4 regions of the Nonomuraea sp. NPDC049419 genome follow, and region 4 is predicted to be linked to each of the others. Evidence: predicted binding sites of a transcription regulator. Region 4 holds the regulator's gene; each other region holds the start of a gene.
The links. Region 4 encodes HrcA, which represses chaperone genes, less so after heat shock. Its sites were predicted from a motif close to TTGGCACTCTCNNNNNGAGAGTGCCAA; they were not measured.
Positions count from the first base shown of each region.

Region 1: a site for HrcA is predicted at 1,201-1,227, ahead of groES (co-chaperone GroES). Genes of this name have one in related genera too.
Region 2: a site for HrcA is predicted at 1,490-1,516, ahead of groL (chaperonin GroEL). Genes of this name have one in related genera too.
Region 3: a site for HrcA is predicted at 3,032-3,058, ahead of AB0K12_RS21935 (DNA starvation/stationary phase protection protein). Genes of this name have one in related genera too.

Region 1 covers NZ_JBFAQB010000001.1:237,185-241,803, forward strand. The annotation lists gene AB0K12_RS01300 (methyltransferase domain-containing protein) at 1-931, opposite strand, end outside; gene groES (co-chaperone GroES) at 1,314-1,628, shown strand; gene groL (chaperonin GroEL) at 1,702-3,321, shown strand; gene AB0K12_RS01315 (hypothetical protein) at 3,563-4,162, shown strand; gene AB0K12_RS01320 (sigma-70 family RNA polymerase sigma factor) at 4,465-4,619, shown strand, end outside.
Region 2 covers NZ_JBFAQB010000032.1:43,599-48,217, reverse strand. The annotation lists gene thrC (threonine synthase) at 1-549, shown strand, start outside; gene AB0K12_RS46030 (MoaD/ThiS family protein) at 574-849, shown strand; gene AB0K12_RS46025 (cold-shock protein) at 1,093-1,293, shown strand; gene groL (chaperonin GroEL) at 1,624-3,255, shown strand; gene AB0K12_RS46015 (hypothetical protein) at 3,406-3,636, shown strand; gene AB0K12_RS46010 (YbhB/YbcL family Raf kinase inhibitor-like protein) at 3,690-4,220, opposite strand; gene AB0K12_RS46005 (AAA family ATPase) at 4,287-4,619, opposite strand, start outside.
Region 3 covers NZ_JBFAQB010000007.1:17-4,635, forward strand. The annotation lists gene AB0K12_RS21925 (VIT domain-containing protein) at 20-2,428, opposite strand; gene AB0K12_RS21930 (helix-turn-helix domain-containing protein) at 2,425-3,021, opposite strand; gene AB0K12_RS21935 (DNA starvation/stationary phase protection protein) at 3,139-3,606, shown strand; gene AB0K12_RS21940 (alkaline phosphatase PhoX) at 3,779-4,619, shown strand, end outside.
Region 4 covers NZ_JBFAQB010000003.1:89,720-94,338, forward strand. The annotation lists gene AB0K12_RS10505 (DUF3097 domain-containing protein) at 1-697, opposite strand, end outside; gene AB0K12_RS10510 (hypothetical protein) at 715-1,224, opposite strand; gene hrcA (heat-inducible transcriptional repressor HrcA) at 1,640-2,653, shown strand; gene dnaJ (molecular chaperone DnaJ) at 2,665-3,807, shown strand; gene AB0K12_RS10525 (16S rRNA (uracil(1498)-N(3))-methyltransferase) at 3,804-4,529, shown strand; gene AB0K12_RS10530 (hypothetical protein) at 4,600-4,619, opposite strand, start outside.

The DNA of each region.
Region 1 (4,619 bases), on a different contig from region 4:
GCGCGCGGATGGCGGCGCCGTCGGGCTCGTAGAGGTAGCGCCCTGGCGGGCCCACCTCGGCCGTGACGCCGGCAGCGGTCAGCGTGTGCCCGCCGGGCAGCAGGGCCGCGCGCCTGCCCGCGGTCACGCCGGCGCCCGTCCACAGCGTGGCCTCCTTGACCTCCCCCTTGTACGACACCCACTCGGCCAGCGCGCCCTCGGGGATGAACTCGTACGGGATGCCCGGCGCCACCTTGAGGCACGCGAGCCGGGCGCGTGAGATCAGGTCGAGCACCACCGGCCAGGGCGGCGAGTACGCCATCGGGTCGAACGTCCTGCCCCTGCCCGTGCGCCGCGCCGGGTCGGCGAACAGCGCGTCGTACTCCTCGGGCCGCACCTCGGCCGCGTCGCCCACGTGGACCGTCACCCGCTCGCCCAGCCCGAACGCCTCCGCGTTCGCCCGCGCCACGGCCACCGTCAGCGGGTCGGTGTCGAACGCCGTCACCGCGCAGCCTGCGCGGGCCAGCGCGAGCAGGTCGCCCCCGATGCCGCAGCAGGCGTCCACGACGCGGGCGCCGGAGGGCGGCAGGGCAGGCGGCAGGGCGGGCGCCTGGGTGGGCGTCTGGGTGGGCGTCTGGGTGGGCAGCAGGGAGGGCAGCAGGGCTGCGCGGTGGGCGGCGACCTCGGCGCGGGTGGCCTGTTCGAGCCCGTGCGGTGTGAAGAACATCCGGTCGGCGTCCGCGCCGAACTTGGCCCTGGCCCGCTGCCGCAGCCCCGCCTGGGTGAGCGCGGCGGAGGTGAGCGCCGCGTCGTACGTCTTGCGCAGGGTCGTGGCGGCGGCCACGGGATCGGCGCCCGCCAGCTCACCCGCCTCGGCGAGCGCCCGCAGGCCGCGCGGGGTCAGCAGCTCGGTGAAGGCGTCGAGGTCCACGTCACCCGACGTTAGCGCCACGCCCGCCGTCCTCGGGACGGGGAGACGCGCCTCCGGGGAGTCCCAAGGCGGGGAGATCCGCACGGGGTGGTGCGGGTAGGAGGTGCGCAGGTGGGTAGGGCCGGGGCGGGTCGGCGTCGTGGTCCGAGCGGGCGGGAGCGGCGTGGCCGGTGGGGCGAACATTCGTGCACGTGGGAGACTGACCAGGTCAACGGCCTGTTTCGAGCTCTGATCGCTCTCAGCAGACGCGTTCGTGTTGACTGTCAAGCCCCTCTTGCATATGTTTCCTGTTGGCACTCTCCCCTTGAGAGTGCCAACGTGCGACGAGGCAGGTCTGACACCCGCGACGGCAGGCCCAGCTGGTCGCCTCTTCTAGATCATTCAAATCTGAAGGGGAGGTCCGATCGTGACGACCGCCACCAAGGTTCCCGTTAAGCCGCTCGGCGACCGCATCGTGGTTCAGCCGCTTGAGGCCGAGCAGACCACCGCTTCCGGCCTGGTCATCCCGGACACCGCCAAGGAGAAGCCGCAGGAGGGCAAGGTCCTCGCGGTGGGCCCGGGCAACTGGGACGAGGACGGCGAGAAGCGGATTCCGCTCGACGTCTCCGAGGGCGACATCGTCCTCTACAGCAAGTACGGCGGCACCGAGGTCAAGTACGGCGGCGAGGAGTACCTCGTGCTCTCCGCCCGCGACGTTCTCGCGATCATCGAGAAGTAGGCCGGATGTGTCGAGCCCCGGGCGCTCTTGAGGGCGGCCGGGGCTTTCGACGCTAGGAGAGGACTTTCAGACAATGGCGAAGATCCTGGAGTTCGACGAGGACGCCCGCCGCGCGCTCGAGCGCGGCGTGAACGCCCTCGCGGACGCCGTGAAGGTAACCCTCGGCCCGCGTGGCCGTAACGTCGTCATCGACAAGAAGTTCGGTGCGCCGACGATCACGAACGACGGTGTGACCATCGCTCGTGAGATCGAGCTGGAGGAGCGCTACGAGAACCTCGGCGCCCAGCTCGCCAAGGAAGTGGCGACCAAGACCAACGACATCGCGGGCGACGGCACCACCACCGCGACCGTCCTGGCCCAGGCCATGGTCCGCGAGGGCCTGCGCAACGTCGCCGCCGGCGCCTCGCCGCTGTCGCTCAAGCGCGGCATCGACAAGGCCGCCAAGGAGGTCAGCGACCGCCTGCTGTCGACCGCCCGCGAGGTGGCCGACAAGAAGGAGATCGCCAACGTCGCCACGATCTCCGCGCAGGACGCGCAGATCGGTGACCTGATCGCCGAGGCGTTCGACAAGGTGGGCAAGGACGGTGTGCTCACCGTCGAAGAGTCCAACGCCATGGGCATGGAGCTCGAGTTCACCGAGGGCATGCAGTTCGACAAGGGCTACCTGTCGGCCTACATGGTCACCGACCCCGAGCGCATGGAGTCCGTCCTCGAGGACGCCTACATCCTGCTCACCCAGGGCAAGATCTCCTCCATCGCGGACTTCCTGCCGCTGCTGGAGAAGATCGCCCAGACGAAGAAGCCGCTGCTCGTGGTCGCCGAGGACGTCGAGGGCGAGGCCCTGGCCGTCCTGGTCACCAACAAGATCCGCGGCACCTTCACCTCGGTGGCCGTCAAGGCCCCCGGCTTCGGCGACCGCCGCAAGGCGATGCTGCAGGACATGGCCATCCTCACCGGCGGCCAGGTCGTCAGCGAGGAGGTCGGCCTCAAGCTGGAGCACGTCGGCCTCGAGGTGCTCGGCACCGCCCGCCGCGTCGTCGTCACCAAGGACGCCACGACCATCGTCGACGGCGCCGGTGACGCGCAGGCCATCGAGGACCGCGTCAAGGAGATCAAGATTGCCATCGAGCAGTCCGACTCCGACTGGGACCGCGAGAAGCTGCAGGAGCGGCTGGCCAAGCTGGCCGGCGGTGTGTGCGTGCTGCGCGTCGGCGCCGCCACCGAGGTCGAGCTGAAGGAGAAGAAGCACCGTCTCGAGGACGCGATCTCCGCGACGCGCGCCGCGATCGAGGAGGGCATCGTCTCCGGCGGTGGCTCCGCGCTGATCCACGTCTCGAAGGACCTCGACGACCTCGGTCTGTCGGGCGACGAGGCGACCGGTGTCGGCATCGTGCGCCGCTCGCTGGTCGAGCCGGCCCGCTGGATCGCCGAGAACGCCGGCCTCGAGGGCTACGTCGTGACGCACAAGGTCGCCGAGTTGGAGGCCGGCCACGGCCTCAACGCCGCGACCGGCGAATACGGCGACCTCATCGGCCAGGGCGTCATCGACCCGGTCAAGGTCACCCGCTCGGCCGTCCAGAACGCCGCTTCGATCGCGGGCATGCTGCTCACGACCGAGGCGCTCGTGGTGGACAAGCCCGAGGAGGAGGCGCCGGCCGCCGGCGCGGGTCACGGTCACGGCCACGGCCACTGACCGACCCTTCCTTCCGCTGACCGTACGGCCCGCACCCCCTCAGGGTGCGGGCCGTACGGCTTTCCTGGGTCTGTACGGTTTCGCGGTGCCCAGGTGGTGGGGCAGGGGAGGGGTACCCATGTTCGGCGGTGCCCGGGGTCGTCGTGGGGAGGCGCGCGCGTTCGGCGGTGCCCGGGGGCGTCGTGAAGCGGGGGCGGGCACGTACGCTGGGCGGCGGTCGGTGTGAGGAGGTGGCCGGGGCGTGCGGTACCGGCGGGCGGTGGAGCGGTTGGGGATGCTCGCGCGGGCGTGCGAGCAGACGCGGCGGGTGCGGGCGGACGAGCCGTTCCTGCGGGCGGCGTACGTGTTCGGCGACCTGCTCGGTGGGGCCGACGAGATCGAGCGCCTGGAGGTGGCGTTCGTGCTGAACCTGCCGCCCGAGGAGGTGGCGTGGGGCACGCAGCCGCCGGGGACGGCCTGGCTGGTCGACTTCCTCGATCTGGACAAGGGCGGGGTCGCCTACGTCTGGCGTTCCCATCGGGACCCGGTGGCCAACCATCACATCAGTGAGCCGGTGCGGTTCTGGTCGCTGGACGGCGTCGAGGAGGACGTGCTGGCGGCGCTGGCGGAGCGGCGCTTCGGCGAGGCGCGGGCGGCGTCGGCGGGCGGGGCCACCGGCAAGGGGGTGGCCGACGTCGAGGCGGAGCTGCGGACGGCGCTGGAGCACCTCAGGGCGGTGCACGGGGCGTACTGGGACCGGCGGTGGCGGCGCGAGCACCGGAGCCTGGGCCGCTATCCCGAGCATCACCTGTGGGAGGCCGTGCGGGGCTATCTGGAGCTGCTGGACGCGCGCGGCGACTGAGCGAGCGCGCGGCGCGGCGTGACCTCGGCCGAGCGCGCCACGCTTGGGGGCCGGTTCTGGGCGGGCGGCTTATCGGGCGATGGGGGAAATTGGGGGGAAAGGTGGATTGTTGGTCGTAAACCGGGAGTGGGCGATAAGCGTCGGTGGTCTGACAAATGTCGTGCATTCCGGGTTATCAGGTGAAATATTATGTCAGTATTAAGGCTTAGTGTGGTCACCTGATTACTGCTCGTTATCGTCGCTTCAATGTGACCAATCCGTAGCCGTTCGCCATGACGACAGGCCGGATCAGTGCGGGCATCATGCCTATCGTGAGCGAGGGAAGCGTCGCCGACGCCAAAATTGGGGTAAGGCTCGCGTCGAGACTTCCGGCACGGACGGATGACTCCGACCTTAGGGAACTGACGAGCCTCGCCGTACAGGGGGATCGCAGTGCGATCGAATCCCTGCTCGGCGA
Region 2 (4,619 bases), on a different contig from region 4:
GGCTGGCGGCTGCCCGAGCAGATCATCATCCCCATCGCCTCCGGGTCCCAGCTCACGAAGATCGACAAGGGCTTCAAGGAGCTGGTGAAGCTGGGGCTGGTCGAGGACACCCCGTACAAGATCTTCGGGGCGCAGGCGGCCGGGTGCTCGCCGGTGTCGACCGCGTACAAGGCGGGGCACGAGGTCGTACGGCCGGTCAAGCCCGACACCATCGCCAAGTCCCTGGCCATCGGCAACCCGGCCGACGGCCCGTACGTGCTGGACATCGCCCGGCGCACCGGCGGGGCCGTCGAGGACGTCACCGACGCCGAGATCGTGGCCGCCATCAAGCTGCTGGCCTCGACGGAGGGCGTGTTCGCCGAGACCGCGGGCGGCGTCACCGTCGGCGTGCTGAAGAAGCTCACCGAGAACGGCGTGCTCGACCCCGACGCCCTCACCGTGGTGCTCAACACCGGTGACGGGCTCAAGACGCTCGACGCGATCAGCGACGACGCCGCACCCACGGCCGTGATCCGGCCCTCCCTCGACGCGTTCCGCGCGACTGTCTGACAACCAGGAAAGGCGACTTAAACCATGAGCGTTTCTGTGCGGATTCCCACCATTCTGCGCACCTACACCGGGGGCAACGCGGAGGTCAGTGGCGAGGGCGCGACGCTTCGTGACGTGCTCATCAAGCTTGACGCCGACTACCCGGGCATCGGCGCGAGAATTCTGGATGAATCGGGCAAGATTCGTCGTTTCGTCAACGTTTACGTGGGGGAAGAGGACGTCCGTTTCGCCGAGGGTCTCGACACTCCCGCCCCTGACGGCACTCAGATCTCCATCATCCCGGCGGTCGCCGGCGGCTGAGTGTCGCGGCTCACATCCAGAAGGCGCCCCTTGTGGGCGCCTTCTCCTTTTCCGGGCCTAATTCAATGTTGAACCACGTTCGGGAAGAAGAAATAGGCAGTTCCCAGATTGACTCTGTTGCCAAACCCCTCCCCACAGGTATGGTCGAGGGCGATCGTCCGGCTGATTTTCTGTTAAGTCGGGCGATTACAGGTCTCGCGGAGGAATGGGCGAGATCTGGGAGACCAGTAAGAGGAGTCGGAAGTGGCGCAGGGCACCGTCAAGTGGTTCAACGCGGACAAGGGCTACGGCTTCATCGCGGTAGACGGTGGTAAGGATGTATTCGTCCATTACTCAGCGATCCTGATGGACGGGTACCGATCTCTCGAGCAGGGACAGCGCGTCGAGTTCGAGATCACGCAGGGCCAGAAGGGACCGCAGGCGGAGTCCGTCCGAACGGTCTGATCGACATCCTGGTATGCACCGGGCGGGTTCGCACGGCAGCGCAGTCCGTGCGAGCCGTCATCTCTCTTTCGTCGACTCGCGTACGGTGGGCCGCTCAGGGCGGCTCGCCGTACCGGCGTACTGACTGACCTGGGCGGAAACGTGGGGCAGGTGGGCGTTCGCTTGCACTCGACAGGGTAGAGTGCTAAACAGTTCGTTGGCACTCTGTGCAGCAGAGTGCCAACACCGGATCGGGACGATGGGGTCTGCCGAAGGAGATGCTGACCCATGCCGTCGCGGGCGTCGGCTCGGTCCACGACAAGCCACCCTGCATCTGGGAGGTCTAGCCTTATGGCAGCCAAGATGATCGCGTTTGACGAGGACGCCCGGCGCGGTCTCGAGCGCGGTATGAACCAGCTCGCCGACGCCGTCAAGGTGACCTTGGGTCCCAAGGGCCGCAACGTCGTGCTGGAGAAGAAGTGGGGCGCTCCCACGATCACCAACGACGGTGTGTCCATCGCCAAGGAGATCGAGCTCGAGGACCCCTGGGAGAAGATCGGCGCCGAGCTGGTCAAGGAGGTCGCGAAGAAGACCGACGACGTGGCTGGTGACGGCACCACCACGGCCACCGTGCTCGCCCAGGCGCTGGTGCGCGAGGGTCTGCGCAACGTCGCCGCCGGCGCCAACCCGATGGCCCTGAAGAAGGGCATCGAGTCCGCCGTCGAGCGCGTCAGCGAGGAGCTCTCCAAGCTGGCCAAGGACGTGGAGACCAAGGAGCAGATCGCCTCCACCGCCTCCATCTCCGCCGCCGACCCCGAGATCGGCTCGCTCATCGCCGAGGCGATGGACAAGGTCGGCAAGGAAGGCGTCATCACCGTCGAGGAGAGCAACACCTTCGGCCTCGAGCTCGAGCTCACCGAGGGCATGCGCTTCGACAAGGGCATGACGTCGATGTACTTCGTGACCGACTCCGACCGCATGGAGGCCGTGCTCGAAGACCCCTACATCCTGATCGTCAACAGCAAGGTCTCCGCCAACAAGGACCTGCTGCCGCTGCTCGACAAGGTCGTCCAGTCGGGCAAGCCGCTGCTGATCATCGCCGAGGACGTCGAGGGCGAGGCCCTGGCGACCCTGGTCGTCAACAAGATCCGCGGCCTGTTCCGCTCCGTCGCCGTCAAGGCCCCGGGCTTCGGTGACCGCCGCAAGGCCATGCTCAACGACATCGCGATCCTGACCGGCGGTCAGGTCATCGCCGAGGAGGTCGGCCTCAAGCTCGAGACCGCCACCCTCGACCTGCTGGGCCGCGCCCGCAAGGTGGTCGTGACCAAGGACGAGACGACGATCGTCGACGGCGCCGGTGACGCCGAGCAGATCTCCGGCCGGGTCAACGAGATCCGCGCCGAGATCGAGCGCACCGACTCCGACTACGACCGCGAGAAGCTCCAGGAGCGTCTGGCCAAGCTGGCCGGCGGCGTCGCCGTCATCAAGGCCGGTGCCGCCACCGAGGTCGAGCTCAAGGAGCGCAAGCACCGCATCGAGGACGCCGTCCGCAACGCGAAGGCGGCCGTCGAGGAGGGCATCGTCCCCGGCGGTGGCGTGGCGCTGCTGCAGGCCGGCGCCAAGGCGTTCGACAAGCTCGAGCTCAACGGCGACGAGGCCACCGGTGCCGCCATCGTCAAGAAGGCGCTGGAGGAGCCGCTCAAGCAGATCGCGGTCAACGCCGGCCTCGAGGGCGGCGTCGTGGTCGAGCGCGTGCGCAACCTCACCCCGGGTGAGGGCCTCAACGCCGCGTCGGGCGAGTACGTCAACATGTTCGAGTCGGGCATCATCGACCCGGCCAAGGTGACGCGCTCCGCGCTGCAGAACGCCGCCTCCATTGCGGCGCTGTTCCTGACGACCGAGGCCGTCATCGCCGAGAAGCCCGAGAAGGCTGCGGCCGCTCCCGGCGGCGGCATGCCCGGCGGCGGCGACATGGACTTCTAGGTCTTTATCCGTCGCACAGGCGAAGAGCGGTCCGGAATTTTCCGGGCCGCTCTTTTTCTTGTGGAGCTGCCATTACGTTTCACCATTGATCCGCTACTCATGGTGAGGAAAGGTGGTCAGCCATAACTCACCTCAACGAAGGAGTGGCGGATGTTCTCCCGCAGCAAGCGCATTTTCGGTATCGCGGCCATCGCCCTGGCCGCCGTCACCGCCGCGGCGGCTCCCGCGCATGCCGACGACGAGCTGACGAGCACGTTCAGCCTGCTGCGCCAGCTGAACAACCCGTTCTGCCTGCCGGGCGCCACCACCACCGGCATTCCGGTCGTCGACTCGCTGCTGCCGGGGCTCGTCGGCTGCCCCCAGGCGCCCCTCGTGCGCTGACCCCGACATGACGAGCGCCCCGCCGGGCTCCCGGCGGGGCGCTCTGACGCTTCTCAGACGCCGAAGTGGGCCACGATGAAGCCGCGGGCCAGCAGGTTGGCGTTGATGTTGAAGCCGACCACGGCCGGGCTGGTGTCGCTGTCGACCCCCAGCTTGTCCACGCCGAGCGCGTGCACGGTGAAGACATAGCGGTGCGGGTCACCGGGAGGCGGGGCGGCGCCGCCGAAGGCCTTGGTGCCGTAGTCGGTGCGGGCGTGCACGGCGCCCTCGGGCAGGCCCTTGAAGTCGGGCGCCGAGCCCGCGCCGGTGGGCAGCTCGGTCACCGACGCCGGCAGGTCGAACAGCACCCAGTGCCAGAAGCCGCTGCCGGTCGGCGCGTCGGGGTCGAAGCACGTGACGGCGTAGCTCCTGGTGCCCTCGGGGGCGCCGGACCAGCGCAGGTGCGGCGACTGGTTGCCGCCCGTCATGCCCCAGTCGTTGAAGACGTGGAGGTCGGGCAGGCGCTCGCCGTCCTGGATGTCGTCGCTCTCGACCGCGAGCGCGGGGACCGATGGCAGGAATTCATGGGGAAGCGGTGCGGGCACGGCATCCTCCTTGGGTGAGAGCTAGGTGCTTGCCCAGCCATCCTAGAAGCGCCGTGCCCGCGCGGCTCACGCCGCCAGCTCGGCGGGCAGCGGCTTGTCGTGCAGCACGGTCAGCGAGGTGACCGCACGGGTCAGCACGACGTAGAGCCGGGCCAGGCCCCTTGGCTCGGCGGCCACGATGTCGGCCGGCTCGACCACGATGACGTGGTCGTACTCGAGGCCCTTGGCGAGCGTGGCGGGCACGACGAGCAGGCGCTGCTCGTCGGGGGAGTCGGGGTCGAGCACGGTGTGCGGCAGCTCGGCCAGCGCCTGCGAGACGGTCTCGACCAGGGCGTCGGGAACGATGACGCCGATGGAGCCCTCTTTGGCCAGCGCCTGCCGCGCCGCCTCGATGACCGA
Region 3 (4,619 bases), on a different contig from region 4:
GCATGGGCCGCGGCGTCCGTCAGGTGCGCTTCCAGAAGGGGCCGCGCCGGCCTCCCTCGCCGGGGGCGCCCGGGGTGCCCGGAGCTCCGGGGTCGCCCGCCGGCCTCGGGTCGATCGCCGAGCGTGGGTCTCCCGCCGGGGGCGGGGGAGTGGGGCCGGTCAGGGCTGTGAGGACCTCGATGGCGCGGGCGTGCAGGGCGTGGGCGTCCGCGCCAGGACGCTCGGCCGCCGCCAGCTCCGCCGCCAGGCGTTCCAACTGCTCGTTCCCTCCGAGGTACGCCGCCAGCGCCGCCAGCCGGGTGCCCAGGTCGGCCAGGTAGAGCAGGTCGGGTGCGGGCAGGGCCTTGAGGCGGTCGAGCTCGGCCGCGAGCTGGGGACGTACCGACTCCAGACGCCCGCCGGCCGCCCGCCCGCGGCCCCGGCGCGGCCCGCCGGGAGCCATCGGCATGGGCGCCGGCGAGGGAGGCAGGGCGCCGCCGTCCTGCGGCCCTCCGGCGAGGAAGCCCCACTCCATCTCCATCCCGCCCGCGCCGCTCAGCCCGGGCTGCGGCGTCCGCATCCTGGCCGGGCTCGCCGGTGCGGCGGCCAGCATGACGTTCGCCCCGAAGGCGCCCATCCCGGGCGACTGCGGCGGCTCCCACCCGCTCGGCGGCTCGACCGGCTGGATGACGCGGTGCTGTGGCCCCTCGCCGGCGACCTGCCGGGTGTCCACCGCCACGTACGCGGTGAACCGGCAGAGCACGCCGTGCTCCAGCGAGGTGCGCACGATGCGCTCCTCCAGGTCGTGCTCGCCCATGGCGTACCGGTCCTCCAGCTCGCGCAGGTGAGCGCGGGCCCACACGGCTCTGATGGCCGGATTGTCCACCGTGACACCGTCCACGCGCTCCTCCCACGGCCCCTGCGCGGTCAGCCCCCGCACGGTCACCGACGAGCCCTCGCGACAGCGCCCGTACGCGCGCAGCGGCACCCCCGGGAAGATCGACCCCAGGTGGGTGACGGTCTCCGGCTCGATCTCCAGGCCCTTGAGCGCCAGGTCGGTGACCAGAGGAGCGCCGATCCTGCGATGGATGTGCTCCATGGCCGCGTCCAGCCGGTCCTCCGACTCGACCAGCTCGCACCGGCCCGCGCCGAGCCCCGCGAGACGGCCGAGGAACCCGGCGTTCACCGCCCTGTCGATGCCCACCGCGTGCACCCGCATGGCCGACAGCGCGCCGCCCGCCTGCTCCAGGATCTGGTCCTCGTTGCCGACCTGCCCGTCGGTGACGAGCACGACGACCCGCTCACGGCCCTCCGTACGGCCGTCGAGCAGCGCGACGGCCCGCCGCAGCGGCTCCAGCAGCTCGGTGCCGCCCCGGGCGTCCACCCTCGAGAGGTGCTCGACCGCGCGGTAACGGTTGCGGTCGGACGCTTCCGCCAGCCCCTCGAACGCCTCCTCGACCACCGAGTCGAACGTCAGCACCGCGAATCTGTCGTGCGCGGTCAGCGTGTCGACGATGCGCGCGGCGGCCCGGCGGGCGCAGACCATCTTCCAGCCGCCCATGCTGCCCGAGCGGTCGAGCAGCAGCACCAGGTCGCGGGGCGTGCGGGTGCCCTCCAGCGGCGGTGGCAGCACGGTCAGCGCGAACGTGCCCTGCCCGTCCACCTGCAGAGCCGTGGAAGCCGCGAACGTCAGCCGCAGCACCAAGTCGCGGTCCAGCCGCTCGCCGGGGCGCAGGCGTACCGTGCCGCCCTCCTCCTCGACGACGTGCAGGCTGGAGGCTAGCTCGCGCAGTTCCAGCCCGGCCGCGTCCACGGTGGCCGTCAGCGACAGGCGTACGGGGTTGGGGAAGCCGGGCAGCAGCACCGGCGGGCTGATCCTGGAGGCGTCGGGCACGGCGTCGGTGTCGGGCGCCACGCCGTCGCCGGCCGGCGGGCCGTCGATCGGGCGGCCGGGGATGTAGCGCGGTGCCACGACCAGCGGGAACCTGAACGTGGCGGCGCCGTCCTCGTACGGCAGCGGCTGGCTCATGCTCAGGCGCACCGAGACGCGCTCGCCGGGCAGGATGTTGCCCACCCTGATCGTGAACACGTCGGGCCGGTCCTCCTCGGCGATCGCCGCCCGCCTGCCCTCGCGCAGCGCCCGGTCGTAGTCGGCCCTGGCCTGGCCGCGCTCCTTGAGCACGCCCTCGACGACCCGGTCGTCGGCCTCCATGCGGAAGCCGGTCACCGCCGCCCTGTCGGGCAGCGGGAAGACGTAGGTGGCCTCAAGCGTCACGTCGTACGGGTTCGTGAACCCCTGGGTGACCTCGACCCCGGCGATCAGGCCCGAGATGGCGGCGGTCACGTCGACGCTCTCCAGCGGCAGGTTGCCGCGCTCGGTCAGCAGCGCGCCGAACCCGGCGTCCGGCACCGGCAGGCACCGCGCGGGCTCCAGCGAAGTGATCTTCATGTCAGCTTCCTCTCTTCGAGCACCGCGAGCAGCGGCCCGGCCGCCGCCAGCACCGCCTGAACGTCCTCATCCGACAGCGCCCGCCTCCCGTCGAGCACCAACCGCACCCCATCGCCCAGCCTGATCCCCGTGACGACTCCGGCCGCCGGTCCCGGCCCATCAGCGCCGGCGGCGGACCCCTCCGGTGGGCTACCCGGCCGCTCAGCCCAGAAGCGCGCCCGCTCCCCGTCTCCTGCGACGGCCGGGGCGGGGTCGGGGCGGGGGAGCGACCCGTTGAGGCCGGACGCCTGCTCCAGGGTGTGGTCGGTGGCGCCGGTCAGGGCGGTCTGGATCTCGGCGATCGAGTGGCCGGCGGCCTGCATGCGCTTGACCGCCACGAGCTGCAGGAGGTGGCGGCGGCCGTAGCGGGCGATCCTGCCGCGCCGGGTGAGCGGCGGGTCGAGCAGCCCGATCGTCGTATACCACCTGATCAGCCGCTCCCCGGGAACGTCACGGACCCGTCCGTTGGCTGCGTGCCCGGCGGCCGCCGCGCCGTCGCGCAGCGCGCGGGCCGCGTGCTCGGCCAGCTCGCCGATCGTCCAGGTCTCGCTCATGCCTCCCACAATGACACTGTCATAGTTACAGTGTCAACGTGCTCGTGTGGCGGAAGAACCGCAGGCCGAAAACCGTTCTAAATGTGTAAAAGCCGACCTCCGGGGAGGAAAGTACGCATGGCTACAATCACCGGACCACTCACGGGCGACGCCAAGAACACCGTCGTCGAGGCCCTCCAGGGCGCACTGGTCGATCTCATCGATCTGTCCCTGGTCGCCAAGCAGTCCCACTGGAACCTCATCGGCTCCCACTTCCGCCCCATCCATCTGCAGCTCGACGAGGTCACCGACCTCGCCAGGACCCATATGGACACCATCGCCGAGCGCGTGGTGGCCCTGGGAGCCAACCCGGACGGCCGCGCCGCGACCGTCTCCCGCGAGACCAAGCTCCAGCAGCCGGACGGCGGCTGGCTGGAGGACGGCAAGGTCGTGGCGACCATGACCGACATCCTGGGCGGCGTCAGCAAGCGCATGTACGAGCGCATCGCGGCCACCGAGGAGGCCGACCCGGTCAGCCAGGACCTGCTCATCGCCGTGGCGCAGGACGTCGACAAGCAGCACTGGATGTTCCAGGCGCAGCGCTGATCCGAAGGCGCGTGCGACGAAGGAGAGCCCGGGCGTACGGCCCGGGCTTTCGTGTGCCCGGAGCCGTCCACGTCGGGGCGCTGGCGAGGTTTGCGGAGAGTTTGGTTTCGCGAGTCCCTGCCATTCATGTCGGTGCGGTCGACTAGCGTGGCACCTAGAGGGAGGCCCCACGATGTCGCACAAGACTCTTCTCCGCACGGGCCCGCTCTTGCCGGGCGGCATCAGCCCGTACGGTCCGCTCGGACTTCCGGGCCCCGACGGCCTGGCGCTGCCCCCTGGGTTCACCGGCCGGGTGGTGGCCCGCAGCGGTCACAAGGTCGCCGGCCTGACCTGGCACGCGGCCCCCGACGGCGGCGCCTGTTTCCCCGACGGCGCCGGCTGGATCTACGTCTCCAACTCCGAGCTGCCCCTGCTCGGCGGGGCGTCGGCGCTGCGCTTCAGGGCCGACGGCAGCATCGGCGACGCCTACCGCATCCTGTCGGGCACCGACCTCAACTGCGCGGGCGGCGCCACGCCGTGGCACACGTGGCTGTCGTGCGAGCTCGGCCACCGCGGGCGCGTCTTCGAATGCGACCCCTACGGCGCCCGCGCCGCGCGTCCCCGGCTGGCGATGGGCCGCTTCAAGCACGAGGCCGCCGCCTGCGACCCGGAGCGGCGGGTCATCTACATGACCGAGGACGAGCCCGACGGCTGCTTCTACCGGTTCAGGCCGGGCGACTGGGGCGACCTGACGGAGGGCACGCTCGAGGTGCTGTGCTCGTCGGGCCGCTGGCAGGCGGTGCCGTCGCCGGCCGCGCTGCTCAAGGAGGCCCGCCACCAGGTCGAGGACGCCCGCCACTTCGACGGCGGCGACGGCTGCCACTACGCCGGCGGGGTGTGCTACTTCACGACCAAGGGCGACACCGGGCTGTGGGCGTACGACGCGCAGACCGCCACGCTCGACCGGCTGTGCGAGGGAGTGCGGGCCATCACCGCCGCGCCGTCCGGTGACCTCTACGTCGCCAGAGAGCGCG
Region 4 (4,619 bases):
GCTCCATGCGCCAGCCCAGCGCGGCGATGACGCCCTCCTTCCACGGCACCCCGCGCGGCACGTCGGGCCAGGCCGGGATGCGCAGCACGGACGGCTTGACCGCCTGCCAGATGTCGACGAACGGATGCCCGACCACGAGCACGTCGGGCGAGGTGATCTCGGCGGCGATCCGGCTCTCCTTGGAGCCGGGCACCAGGTGGTCGACGAGCACGCCGAGGCGCCGCCCCGGCTCGGGGCCGAACTCATCGACGATGGCGGGCAGGTGGTCGACGCCTTCGAGGTATTCGACGACGACGCCTTCGGCCCGCAGGTCGTGGCCCCAGATCTTCTCGACGAGGGCGGCGTCGTGGACGCCTTCGACGTAGATGCGGCTCTGCCTGGCGACCCTGGCCCGCAGCCCTTCGACGGCGATCGAGCCCGACGCGCTGCGCCGAGGGCCGGTGGGGGTGGTGGCGGTGGGGCGTACGAGGGTCACGGGACGGCCGTCCAGCAGGAACGCCGCGGGCGCGAGCGGGAAGAGCCGGCGCTTGCCGAACCGGTCCTCCAGCGTGACGGCTTCCTTGTCACAGGCCACCACGGCGCCGCAGAAGCCGCTGTCGGCGTCCTCCACGACGAGGTCAGGTTCCGCGGGCACCTTGGGGATCTTGCCCTTGCCCGGCCGCCGCCAATTTCCCGCCAGTACATCGCCCTCGTACACACGGGGACCGTAGCAAATCACCCGCTCACTGCAAGGCGCTTCCGCGCGCCGCTGCGGCGGATGAGGACGACGATCGTGCCGGCGATGGCGGCGAGCAGCCCGGCGCCCGGCAGGACCACGAGGGCGATGAGGCCGTCGGCGACGCCGTTGACGACGGAGTAGGAGTCGCGGCCGACGCCGTAGCGCACGGTGGCCTCTTCCTGGTTGACGCAGGTGAGCTGGTAGTCGCCCTTGGCCGGCGCGTTGATCACCAGGAACTGCTCCCACACGGCGTCGCCGGCCGACACCGTTCGCCGGTCGGGGGTCTTGGCCAGCTTGGCCTCGCCGCTGATCGAGCAGTCGTAGGTGACGGCGGTGTCGCTGGCGAGGTAGACGCCTGGCTTCTCGGCCGGGTCGACCGTCACCGTGACGCTTTCGCCGGACGCGAACGTCTGCTTGGGCACCAGGTCGGTCGCGCCGCCCAGACCGGTGGCGAACAGCACGCCGCCGCCCGCCAGACAGGCCACGAACACGCCCCAGACGGCCACCAGCCACCACCGGCTGGGCTTTATGGCTTTGGAGTCTATTCGTGGTGGAAATTGGGCCTGTTGGCCGTATTGTCCGTACTGAGATGGCGGGCCGAACTGAGCGGGGTCACCGTACTGCGGTGGCCCCTGTCCGCACGGAGGCTGTTGCCCGTACTGGGGTGGTCCCTGCGGCGGCTGTCCTTGTGGGGGCGGTCCGTACTGGGGCGGACCGTAGCCTGGCGGCGGGCCGTACGTCGGGGGCCGGGAATCGTCGGTCATGAGGGCAAGTGTGGGGCCTGTCGCTCACAGGAAGCCAGACAGCAGTTGGGACGCGGTGTTATCGCACCTTGTGGGCGAGAGCCGTACACTTGGCACTCGGGAACACAGAGTGCTAGACACCACGTTCCTGTAAGGGACAGAGGCAGGAGGTGAGCACGTGCTCGACGATCGGAAGCTGGCGGTGCTCCGGGCCATTGTCGAAGACTACGTGTCCACCAACGAACCGGTGGGCTCCAAGGCGCTGGCCGAGCGTCACAATCTGAAGGTCTCCCCGGCGACGGTCAGGAACGACATGGCCGCGCTGGAGGAGGAAGGCTACATCACCCAGCCCCACACCAGCGCGGGCCGCGTGCCGACGGACAAGGGCTATCGCCTGTTCGTCGACCGGCTCTCGCAGGTCAAGCCGTTGTCGGGGGCCGAGCGGCGGGCGATCGAGACGTTCCTCGCCGGCGCGGTCGACCTCGACGACGTCGTCACCCGCACGGTCCGGCTGCTGGCGCAGCTGACCAGGCAGGTGGCGGTCGTGCAATACCCCACGCTCAACCGATCGACGGTCCGGCACGTCGAGCTCGTCCCGCTGACCGACCGGCGGGTCATGCTCGTGCTCATCACCAACACCGGCCGCGTCGAGCAGCGCGTGGTGGAGCTGCCCGAGGCGGTCGAAGACCACCGCATCGCCAACCTGCGCGCCGTGCTCAACGCCTGCCTCGACGGCTGCGGCCTGAGCAACGTGCCCGAGCTGGTGGCCGACCTGCCGGAAAGGCTCCCGATCGAAGACCGGCCCGCCGCGGCGACGATCCTCTCCGTGCTGCTCGAGACGCTGGTCGAGCGGCACGACGAGAAGATCGTGTTCGCCGGCGCGGCCAACCTCGCCGGCGCCGACTTCGCCACCGGCCTGCGCGACGTGCTGGAGGCGCTTGAGGAGCAGGTCGTCCTCATGCGGCTGCTCGGCGAGACATCCTCAGACACCCCGTCCGCGCTCACCGTGCGCATCGGCTCGGAAAACCCCTACCTCAGGGGCACATCCGTCGTCGCGACCGGATACGGTTCTGGCGACAACCAACTGGCCCGGCTCGGCGTTCTGGGGCCGACCAGGATGGACTATCCCGTGACGATGGGCGCCGTACGCGCGGTGGCACGCTACGTCAGCCAGATCCTGGCTGCATCATAAGAGGTCGATAAGTGGCAAACAGCGACTACTACGCCACCCTCGGGGTGCGCCGTGACGCGAGTCAGGACGAGATCAAGAAGGCGTATCGCCGGCTCGCCCGCGAGCTGCACCCTGACGTGAACCCCGATCCTGACACGCAGGAGCGGTTCAAAGAGATCACGCAGGCCTACGAGGTGCTGTCCGACCCGAACAAGCGCCAGATGTACGACCTGGGTGGCGACCCCTTCGGCGGCGGCGCGGGAGCGGGCGCCGGCGCGGGAGGCTTCGGAGCGGGCTTCCCGTTCAGCGACATCATGGACGCCTTCTTCGGCACCGCCACCGGTGCCAGGGGGCCCCGCTCGCGCGCCCGCAGGGGCCGCAACGCCACCATCAGGGTCGAGCTCGACCTGCGCGAGACGGCGTTCGGCACGACCCGCGAGCTGGCCGTCGACACGGCCGTGCTGTGCGACATCTGCCACGGCGCCGGCACCGCGCCGGGCACCCACCCCGACACCTGCGACATGTGCAGCGGGCGCGGCGAGATCTCCCAGGTGACGCGGTCCTTCCTGGGCCAGGTCATGACCTCGCGGCCCTGCCCGCAGTGCGGCGGCTTCGGCACCATCATCCGCAACCCCTGCCAGGAGTGCTCCGGCGACGGCCGGGTGCGCACCCGGCGTACGATCAAGGTCCGCATCCCCGCGGGCGTCGAGGACGGCACCCACATCCAGCTCGCCGGCGAGGGCGAGGTCGGTCCGGGCGGCGGCCCGCCCGGCGACCTGTTCCTCGAGATCGTCGAGCGGCCCCACGAGATCTTCGAACGGCGCGGCGACGACCTCCACTGCACCGTCCAGATCCCGATGACGGCCGCCGCGCTCGGCACCGTGCTGTCCGTCGAGACCCTCGACGGCGCCGAGGAGATCGACGTCCGGCCAGGCACGCAGTCGGGCCAGGTCATCACCATGTACGGCAGAGGCGTCCAGCGGCTCAACGAGTCCGGCAGGGGCGACCTGCTCATCCACGTCAACGTCGAGACGCCGAGCCGTCTCGACGCGGCTCAGGAAGAGCTGCTGCGCGAGCTGGCCAGGCAGCGAGGTGAGGAGCGCCCGCCTGGCAAGTTCGCACCGGGCCAGCAGGGTTTTTTCTCCCGCCTGCGTGACGCGTTCAACGGCCGGTGACGGCTCCGGTCTTCCTGAGCGCGCACCTCGAAGGGCCCGAGCTGACGCTCGACGGCCCCGAGGGGCGGCACGCGGCCTCCGTACGCCGGTTGCGCGCCGGTGAGCGCCTCGACCTCACCGACGGGGCGGGCGGGGTGGCCGAGTGCGTCGTACGCGAGGCGCTGAAGGACGCGCTGCGGCTTGAGGTGCTGCGCCGCTACGACGTCGAGCCGCCGCGGCCCCGGCTGGTGGTCGTCCAGGGGCTGCCCAAGGGCGACAGGGGCGAGCTGGCGGTCGAGATGATGACCGAGGCCGGCGTCGACGTGATCGTGCCGTGGGCGGCGGCCCGCAGCATCACCCAGTGGAAGGGCGACAAGGTCGCCAAGGCCCTCGGCCGCTGGCGCTCCACCGCGCGCGAGGCGGGCAAGCAGGCCCGCCGCTTCCACCTGCCCGAGGTGGCCGACCTCGCCTCCACGGCACGCGTCGAGCGGCTGCTGGCGGAGGCGGCGCTCGGGCTGGTGCTGCACGAGGAGGCCGCCGAGCCGCTGTCGGGCGTGGCGCTGCCGGCGGGCGGCGACGTCGTCATGGTGGTGGGGCCGGAAGGCGGGGTCTCGGAGGAGGAGCTGGAGCGCTTCAGGGCGGCCAAGGCGGAGCCGGTGCTGCTCGGGCCTACGGTGCTGCGCACGTCCACGGCGGGGGTGGCGGCGGCCGCTGTGCTGTTCAGCCGCACGGGCCGCTGGTGAGCCGCCAGGGCCTCGTCTGCGTGTCTTGCAGGGGGTGCGCCGTGAGGCGTGTCCTGCGAAGGTCGGGCCGCTAGGGCGTGGTCTGCGTGT